Regions from separate parts of the Anaerotignum faecicola genome, predicted to be linked through region 2. Evidence: a T-box and tRNA genes for the amino acid it is inferred to sense, from the RefSeq annotation. Region 2 holds a T-box; the other holds one or more tRNA genes.
The links. A T-box is a leader RNA that pairs with one kind of tRNA and senses whether it is charged. The one in region 2 lies ahead of pheS (phenylalanine--tRNA ligase subunit alpha), so its partner is inferred to be a tRNA-Phe.
Positions count from the first base shown of each region.

Region 1 (4,900 bases), on a different contig from region 2:
AGGCGGCAAGAGCCGCGAAGGACCTCTCTCAGGAACAGCTTGCTCAGTTGGTCGGCGTAACGCGCCAGACCATCGGCATGATTGAAGCAGGGAACTACAACCCGACGCTCAATCTCTGCATTGCCATCTGCAAAGCATTGGACAGAACGCTGGATGAGTTATTCTGGGAGGAATAAAAACGAAACGGAGGCTTTTTTATGAAACAATACCAAGACGAGAGAACCTTGCAGGTCAGAAACCGCATTTATGCCGAACTGATGCGGATTATGCTGTGTGTGGTCGTTCTCTCCTTCTGCATAAAGACATTGTATTTCCACATGGGACTTACGCAGTGCATGACAGAATATATCCTTATGATTCTTGCGCCTGTGTATCAGGCGGTGCGCATCCGCCAGACGGAGGTGGTTCTGGGGACAGGGCAGGACAGCCGCAAGCGCACCATTCTGGATACCCTGCTGCTGCTCCTTCTAATTCCTTTTTTCCTGCGGAAAAGCGAATGGACAAACGGGGATTTTTCCGCACTGCTGCCTCCTGTGGTCTTTGTGCTTCTGTTCCTTGCGATACAGTATCTTTTTTCCCATGCGGAGAAAAAACGGGCGGAAAACCTGGAAAAACGCTATGACGCGGAGGACGAAACCAAATAAAATCGGGAAAAAACGAAAAAAATCCTTGCGTTTTCCCGCTCTCTATGGTAATCTGTTTTAGTGTCGGTCAGTTTGCCGACAGATATGAATAATCCTTGCTCTTCTCAAGGAAGAAGGGCCATTAGTCCAAAAGGAGGTGTAACCCACATGAACAAATACGAATTGGCGCTGGTTTTAAGTCCCGCACTGGACGAAGAAGGCAGAGCAGCAGAGGTAGCAAAGGTACAGGCTACACTGGAAAGATTCGGTGCAAAAATCGAAAAGGTTGATGACTGGGGCAAAAGAAAGCTCGCTTACGAAATCGCAAAGGTAAACGAAGGTTTCTACAGCTTCACAACATTCGAAGCACCCGCTGCTGCACCCGCAGAAATCGAAGCTCGTATGCGTATTATGGAAAACGTTCTGCGTTACCTGATCATCCGTAAGGACGCTTAATCAAGCGGATTGAAGGAGGTAAGATTATGAACAAAGTGATTTTGATGGGACGACTGGTAAGAGATCCTGAGGTGAGATATTCCCAAGGAGCCGAGCCCTTAGCCGTTGCCAGATACACTTTGGCGGTCAACCGCCGTTTCAAACGTCAAGGCGAGCAGGATGCCGACTTCATCGGATGCGTTGCATTCGGCAAAGCCGGTGAGTTTGCGGAAAAATACTTCAAAAAAGGTCAGATGGTCAGCATTATCGGTCGGCTGCAGGTGCGCAGCTGGGATGATAACGAGGGCAAAAAACGCTGGAGTACGGATGTTGTGGTTGAGGAACAATACTTTGCGGAAAGCAAGGCTTCCTTTGAAAACCACAAAGATGCAGCACCGGCTGCAACCGCACCCGCGCCCAAGCAGACTGCCCCTTCCGATGGCTTCTATCCCATTGATGAAAGCATCGAAGATGATGATCTCCCCTTCTAAAAATTTGAAAAAGGAGGACTTAGAATCATGATTAGAAAACGTGGTCGCAGAAAAAAACGCGTTTGCCAGTGCTGTGCAGATAAAGTAACAACAGTTGATTACAAGGATATCAGCAAGCTGAGAAGATATGTTTCCGAAAGAGGCAAAATTCTTCCCAGAAGAATCACAGGCAACTGTGCAAAGCACCAGAGAGCGCTGACAACAGCAATCAAGAGAGCAAGACACGTATCCCTGATGCCCTATACACAGGACTAATTCGATACTGTTTCGGGCGAAGCGCAGGCTTCGCCCTTTTTTTAGCAGAAAAGCAGGAAAAGCTGTAAAAAAAGTGGTTGACAAGCCCTGCTTTGTATGATATGATAAATCTCGCGTCAGACAGATGCACTTTTATGCCCAGATAGCTCAGTTGGTAGAGCAGTGGACTGAAAATCCACGTGTCACTGGTTCGATTCCGGTTCTGGGCATTTTTGCAATATTCATGAAAATCCTACTACTCGAAAAAGGAAGCAATTCGCTTCCTTTTTCTTATATGCAGAGTTTTTCAGGAGCTTTTCGATATTTTTTTGAGACCGACGCAGAAAGGCGGCAGGAAAATGAAAAAAACAGACCTTCTTCTGGTTGCAGGGGCACTTATCATCGCCGGCGGCATCTGGTTTTTCTATTCCGCAGGGGCGGAAAAAGGCAAGGGCGTGGAAATTACCGTGGGCGGAGAAAGCAAGGCATTTCTCCCTCTGGGCGAAGATGACAGCATTCGCATTGATACGGATGACGGCTACAACGTGATTACCGTGAAGGATGGGGAAGTGACCGTAAGTGAGGCGGACTGCCGCGACCAGATTTGCGTGGAGCATAAAAAAATCAGGAAAACAGGCGAAACCATCGTCTGCCTGCCTCATAAGCTTGTTGTAACCGTTACGGGGGACAAACCCGGTGATTTTGATGCGGTGGTGATGTAAAAACATGAACTACAGAAAAATTCCTTATTACGGGCTGTTTGCCGCACTGGCGATACTGATGGGCTATGTGGAGTTCATGATTCCCGTGCCTGTGCCGATTCCCGGAGTGAAGCTGGGGCTGGCAAACGTGATTGTGATTATCATGCTTTATTTTATGGATGCGAAAAGCGCATTTTTTGTTTCGCTGATTCGTGTGCTGCTTTCGGGACTGCTGTTTGCAGGCTTTGCCGGCATGCTCTACAGCTTGGCAGGGGCATTATGCAGCTTTGCGGTGATGGTGCTTTTGCAGAAAACGGGGAAATTCAGCATGATCGGCGTTTCCGTTGCAGGCGGTATTTTTCATAATGTCGGTCAGATTGTGGTTGCGTCGCTTGTGGTGCAGAATGTGCGGATGGCATATTATTTGCCCTTCCTGCTCGTTTCGGGCGTGGTAACGGGGGTGCTGATTGGGATTGTGGCACAGACGGCGTTAAAGCATTTAAGTCAGAAACCACGTTTTTGACTTGGTTAGACAGAGGAATAAACAGACGGGACATTTCCCGAACCCTTTCAAAATAAAAACGGATGCTTCAAAAGAAGCACCCGTTTTTTGTTTACATCATTTTCCGAAGGACATATTTTGTGATGTTGCTCATATTGATAATGCCAATCATTTTGCCATTTTCCAGAACGGGGGCTTTCTTGATATGGTTTTCGGTGAGAATCTGGCAGACCTCGCCCAATTCCATTTCCGCGCCGACGGAAATGACCTGTTTTTTCGCGATATCCCTTACCTGCATTGCCATGAGCTCCTTTGTGCGTTCCTCGAAATTCGGCAGCTCCTGCAAGGCGGAGGCATTGATAAACAGCGGCTCCACATCCGCAAGGAAGCGCAGGATATCCCCATCGGAAAGGAAGCCGATCAGGTTCTGGCTGCCATCTGTGACAGGCACGCCGCTGATTTTCTTTTCTGTGATGAGGTGCAGAGCATCGCGGATAGAGGTTTCTTCGGAAACGGTATAAACCTCCTGCTTCATGATGGCAAGCAACGGCGACTGCGCTGTTTCTTTTTTCGTAACACCGAGAATCGCGTCTCTTTGTGCGCCGCATTTTTTTGTAATCCAGCGCAGCTCCATACCGACCAGAATGGCGGCGGCAATCGTACCGATGCCGACACTGCCGAGAGAATGTAAGCAGATAAGACAGGTCACAAGAGAAATGACTACCATGGTCACATCAAAGGCAATCTTAACCGTCGGGAAGGGCTTCTTAATGGTCTTGGAGATGGCAAGCATTGCTCCCTCCCCTGCCAGCGGAATGATATCCGCAGGGACATACCAGAACAGCCCGAAGGCAATCAGCCCCGTACTGAACAGCATCATGGCAAGGCGCACGATGAGATTTGTCGGGTCGGGGAAAAACACCATCAGCGAATTGCAGAAGGTCGTGAAATATCCGAACAGAATCCCTGCAAAAATCTGCAATAAATTTTTTGCCTGAAAGGCTCTGCGCAGTAGCAGAATCTGGAGCAGAACCAGAACAGCATGAAACAGAATTGTGGCTTTCCCCATTTCCAAGCCCACCACGCAGGTGATGGTATAGGGGATAGAGCTGACGGGCGAAACTCCCAGATTTGACTTAACCGAAATCGCCACACCAAGCGTCATAATCAAAAGCCCGATGACATAAGCCGGAATCCGCACAAAAAGGCGGCTTCCCTTTGTATTCTCCATAAAACTTTCCCCCTCTTTCTCTTTTTTCTTTTGTTTTTGTGTCCATTCATTAGACTATTCCAAGGAAAGCAGTTTGTCAACAGAATATCCCGAAAGAAGGCGTTCGGGTACTCTGTATACAAACGTGCGAAAATGCCGGAAATTGTCCGAAAAAACCGACGAAATCCACAAAAAGTCAAAAATCCCGAAAGTCCCCTTGAATGAGCGGCTTTTTAGTGTTAAAATCATTTTCAACATATTAAATACAATCAGAATGGCGTATTCTATATCAAAATCGGAAAAGAATCACAGGAGGAGAAAGAAAAATGGCAATTTATTTCACAGAACCATCCAGAACCTTCAGCGAATTTCTGCTGGTACCCGGCTATTCTTCCAAGCAGTGCATGGTGGATAACGTAAGCCTGAAAACACCCGTTGTTAAATTCAAAAAAGGGGAAGAACCTGCGCTCACAATGAACATCCCTCTGGTATCTGCAGTGATGCAGGCAGTATCCGATGACAAGATGGCAGTGGCTCTGGCGAAAGAAGGCGGCATTTCCTTCATCTTCGGCTCTCAGCCCATCGCAAGTCAGGCGGCTATGGTGGCAAGAGCAAAATCCTATAAGGCAGGCTTTGTAATCAGTGATTCCAACATCAGCCCCGAAAGCACACTGAACGATATTCTTGCGCTGAAGGCAAGAACC
Region 1 covers NZ_BHVZ01000001.1:1,108,030-1,112,929, reverse strand. The annotation lists gene EJE48_RS05435 (helix-turn-helix transcriptional regulator) at 1-176, shown strand, start outside; gene EJE48_RS05430 (DUF6773 family protein) at 198-644, shown strand; gene rpsF (30S ribosomal protein S6) at 792-1,079, shown strand; gene EJE48_RS12400 (single-stranded DNA-binding protein) at 1,106-1,549, shown strand; gene rpsR (30S ribosomal protein S18) at 1,577-1,804, shown strand; tRNA gene EJE48_RS05415 (tRNA-Phe) at 1,941-2,013, shown strand; gene EJE48_RS05410 (NusG domain II-containing protein) at 2,143-2,505, shown strand; gene EJE48_RS05405 (Gx transporter family protein) at 2,510-3,007, shown strand; gene EJE48_RS05400 (DUF6198 family protein) at 3,099-4,217, opposite strand; gene EJE48_RS05395 (IMP dehydrogenase) at 4,523-4,900, shown strand, end outside.
Region 1: it encodes a tRNA-Phe, which carries the amino acid that the T-box ahead of pheS (phenylalanine--tRNA ligase subunit alpha) is inferred to sense. The anticodon was not compared.

Region 2 (4,900 bases):
ATATAACCGCAGCTTGCAGGGCGGCAAGGAGGCACCGCTTGCGGCAAGGATGCGCCCAAGCTGCCTGGAGGATTTTGTCGGACAGGAGCATATTGTCGGGAAGGGCAAGCTGCTTTACAGAGCCATTCAGAGCGATAGGCTCAGCTCTGTTATTTTTTATGGCCCGCCGGGGACAGGCAAGACCACTCTGGCGAAAATCATTGCCAACACCACGAAAAGCAAATTCTGCCAGATTAACGCGACAACGGCAGGCATAAAGGAGATTAAGGAAACGGTGGAGGATGCCAAGGCGGAGCTTGGGATGTACGGCAAAAAGACGATTTTGTTTATTGACGAGATTCACAGGTTTAACAAAAGCCAGCAGGATGCCCTTCTGCCGCATGTGGAGGACGGGACGCTGATTTTGATTGGGGCGACAACGGAAAATCCTTATTTTGAGGTGAATAAGGCGTTGGTTTCCCGCTCGATTGTCTTTGAGCTGCGGCAGCTTGAGGACAGGGACATCAAAAGGCTGCTGGAGCGGGCGTTGACGGATGAGAAAAACGGCATGGGCGTTTATCATGCGAGGATGGATGCGGACGCGATGGATTTTCTTGCAAATACGGCAAACGGGGACGCGAGAGCCGCGCTCAACGCTTTGGAGCTTGCGGTGCTGACAACGGAGCCGCAGACGGACAAAACGATTCACATTACCTTGGAGGAGGCACAGGAGTGTATCCAGAAGCGCGCGCTGAATTATGATAGGGATGGGGACAACCATTATGATACGATTTCCGCGTTCATCAAGAGCATGCGCGGATCTGACCCAGATGCGGCTTTGTATTATCTGGCGAAGATGATTTATGCAGGGGAAGACCCGAAATTTATTGCGCGGCGGGTTGTTATCTGTGCATCGGAGGATGTCGGCAATGCAGATCCGCACGCTTTGCAGGTGGCGGTTTCTGCCATGCAGGCGGTCAATTTTATCGGGATGCCGGAGGGGCGGATTCCCTTGGCGCAGGCGGTGACATACGTTGCCTGTGCGCCGAAAAGCAATGCCGCCTATCTTGGGATTGACAAGGCGCTGAGCGATGTACGCAATATTCGGATTCGGACGGTGCCGCCGCACCTGAAGGACAGCCATTACAGCGGTGCGAAGGAATTGGAGCATGGCGTAGGCTACAAATACGCACATGATTATCCCGGACATTATGTGAAGCAGCAATATCTGCCGGATGAATTGGTTGGCACGGTATATTATGCAATGACGGAGAACGGCGTGGAGCGGCGCATGCAGGAGCATCTGAGGCGGCTGAAGGGGGAGTAACAGGATTTTTCTTGGAAATTTCTTGACTTTCCGATTTGATATGTTAAAATAAATTTATTATGATTTGAATGACTGTGAAGATGAAAAGTACGCAGTGAACCATCTCCAGAGAGAGGGCTTTCGGGGAAACCTGAGCTGAAAGAGCCCTTAGCCTGTGAAGCTGCGGAAGTTCCCATCGGAGTCGGCTTTCTGAACAGAGCAGTAGGAAAGCCCGTTTCGTGCTCGTTACGCATCAGAGTGCCTGTGATAGCAGGAATTTGGGTGGTACCGCGAGCCTTCGTCCCTTTGTGTGACGGAGGCTTTTTCTTTTTGGGTGTGCCCCACCCCGTAAAAATCTGAAAAAAACCTTGCAAAAGAGAGGAGAAAGCAAAAATGAAGGATAAGCTGAAACAAATCCAGCAAAAAGCGCTGAGCGCATTCCAGGATGCAAGAGAAATCAAGGATGTAGATGATTTAAAGGTGAAATTTCTGGGCAAGAAGGGCGAATTGACCGCCATTCTGAAGGAAATGGGCAAGCTTTCCGCAGAGGAAAGACCTGTCATCGGGCAGATGGCGAATGAAGTGAGACAGAGCATTGAAAAAATGCTGGAGGAAAGCAAGAAACGTCTGGAAGCGGCAGAGCTGGCACACAGACTGGAGGCAGAAAAAATCGACGTAACCATGCCCGGTAAGGAAAGACCCGAAGGGCATAAGCACCCCATGAGCATTGTAATCGACGAAATTTGCGATATCTTCAAGGGCATGGGCTACGAGGTGGCTGACGGCCCTGAGGTGGAAAAGGATTATTATAACTTTGAGGCACTGAATATTCCTGCAAACCATCCGGCAAAGGATGAGCAGGATACCTTCTATATCAATGGGGATATTCTGCTGCGTACACAGACCTCTCCTGTGCAGGTGCGTACCATGGAAAAGGGCAAGCTGCCGATTCGTATGGTCTGCCCCGGTGCGGTATATCGTTCCGATGAGGTGGATGCAACCCATTCCCCTGTATTTCATCAGTTAGAGGGCATGGTAATTGATAAGAACGTAACCATGGGCGATTTGAAGGGCGCATTGGCTGTGTTTGCGAAGGAGCTGTTCGGTGAGGATACAAAGGTTCGTTTCCGCCCGCATCACTTCCCCTTCACAGAACCCAGTGCGGAAATGGACGTAACCTGCTTTGCTTGTGGCGGCGAGGGCTGTCGTGTATGCAAGGGCGAGGGCTACATTGAGCTGCTGGGCTGTGGTATGGTACACCCAAAGGTGCTGAAAATGAGCGGCATTGACCCTGAGGAATACAGTGGATTTGCATTTGGTATGGGTCTGGAGCGTGTAGCAATGCAGAGATACGGCATTACAGACCTGCGTCTGCTGTTTGAAAACGATGCGAAATTCCTGAAGCAGTTCTAATAGACCGCAAAGGATTGCGGGGCGTTGATTCAAGCAGGCTTTGCTTCGCAAACCTTGCCCTTCGGGCAACCGCCGCATCTGTTCGGCGGTGCGTACCCACACCCCACGAGGGGAAAGGGATGAGAACAAAAACAGGATTCAAGTTGAGTATATCTGCCTGCAAAGAGGGGAATCTCTTGCAGGAGTTTGAGGACAGCGTCCTCAATAGAAGAAAGGAGAGTTAATTTCATGGACGTACCTATGTCTTGGATGAAAGAATATGCACCCGTTACAGCGGATATCAAGGATTTTATTGAGGATATCACGTTGTCCGGTTCCAAAGTAGAGGGCTACACAACCGTAGCCGGTGAAATTAAAAACGTAGTGACAGGCTATATCAAGGAAATCGTAAAGCACCCTGATGCCGATAAGCTGGTCATCTGCACGATTGATGCAGGGCAGGGCAGGGACTTAACGATTGTTACCGGCGCACCCAATGTGAGAGTGGGAGATTATGTACCTGTTGCGCTGAACAATTCTGTTATCGCAGGCGGCAAGGAAATCCACACAGGCGAGCTGCGCGGAGTTGTTTCCGAAGGGATGCTTTGCTCTGTGGAGGAGCTGGGCTGCGACAGACATGATTTCCCCGAAGCACCCGAATACGGCATCTATATTTTCCCCGAACCCGTAGAATTGGGTAAGGATATTGTTGAGGTGCTGGATTTGAAGGATGAAGTGGTGGAATACGAAATCACCTCCAACAGACCCGACTGCTTCTCCGTTCTGGGGATTGCAAGAGAGGCTGCCGCAACCTATGACATTCCCTTCCATTACCCTGAAATCAAGGTGGCAGAAAAGGCGGAAGGTAAGGCAGAGGATTATGTTAAGGTAACGATTGAGAACCCTACCCTTTGCCCCAGATACGTTGCAAGAGTGGTAAAGAATGTAAAAATCGGGCCTTCTCCCAGATGGATGAGAAAAAGACTGCGTATGGCAGGCGTGCGCCCCATCAACAACATCGTTGATATCACAAACTATGTGATGATTGAAATGGGTCAGCCGATGCATGCATTCTCCATCGAAACCATCAAGGACAGCCATATTATTGTAAGAAACGCAAAAGAGGGCGAAACCATTACAACACTGGACGGACAGGAGAGAAGCCTTGACCCCTCCATGCTTGTGATTGCCGACCCCGAAAAGGCAGTTGCGATTGCAGGCGTAATGGGCGGCGAAAATTCCATGATTGTGGAAGGTTCTCAGGCGGTGCTGTTTGAATCCGCAAACTTTGACGGGCCGAACGTGCGTATCACAGCGAAAAAGGTTGGTCTGCGTACAGACGCATCCAGCAAGTTTGAAAAGGGACTGGATCCCAATCTGGCACTGGAGGCAGTGAACCGCGCGGTGCAGCTGGTTGAGCTTTTGGGTGCCGGCGAGGTTGTGCCCGGCGTTGTGGATGAATACCCCAACAAGAGAGAGCCTTGGCAGCTTTCCTATAACCCTGCATGGATTAACAAATTCTTGGGGACAAACATTTCCGAAGAAGAAATGCAGAAGATTTTTGAAAAAATCGAGCTGAAGGTAGACCCTGTCAACCATATTGTAACGATTCCTACCTTCCGTCCCGATTTGGAGGCACAGGCAGATTTGGCAGAGGAAATTGCACGCTTCTACGGCTATAATAAGATTGAAGCAACACTGGCCTCCGGCACACCTACGGTTGGCAAGAGAACCTATGCGCAGAGCATTACCGCACTGGTGAAGGATACTGTGATTGCAAACGGTCTGTGTGAGGCAATGACATACAGCTTTGAAAGCCCGAAGGTGTTCGATAAGCTACTGATTCCTGCGGACAGCGACCTGAGAAAGGCAATCGTGATTTCCAACCCTTTGGGCGAGGATTTCTCCATCATGAGAACGGTTTCCTTCAATGGTATCCTCACTTCCTTGGCAACAAACTACAACAGAAGAAACGAAAGCGCAGGCTTGTTTGAGGTGGCGAAGGTTTATATTCCCAAGGCACTGCCTTTGACAGAACTGCCTCACGAAATTCCCACACTGACGATGGGGATGTATGGAAATATGGATTTCTATGATTTGAAGGGGATTGTGGAGCATCTGATGCACGTTCTTGGCATGAGCAAGGTGGCAGAATATGTGACAGAAAAGGCACTGCCCTGGATGCACCCCGGCAGAACGGCTTCTGTGATCGTAAACGGCGAA
Region 2 covers NZ_BHVZ01000002.1:216,914-221,813, reverse strand. The annotation lists gene EJE48_RS06860 (replication-associated recombination protein A) at 1-1,306, shown strand, start outside; T-box leader at 1,372-1,594, shown strand; gene pheS (phenylalanine--tRNA ligase subunit alpha) at 1,679-2,698, shown strand; gene pheT (phenylalanine--tRNA ligase subunit beta) at 2,927-4,900, shown strand, end outside.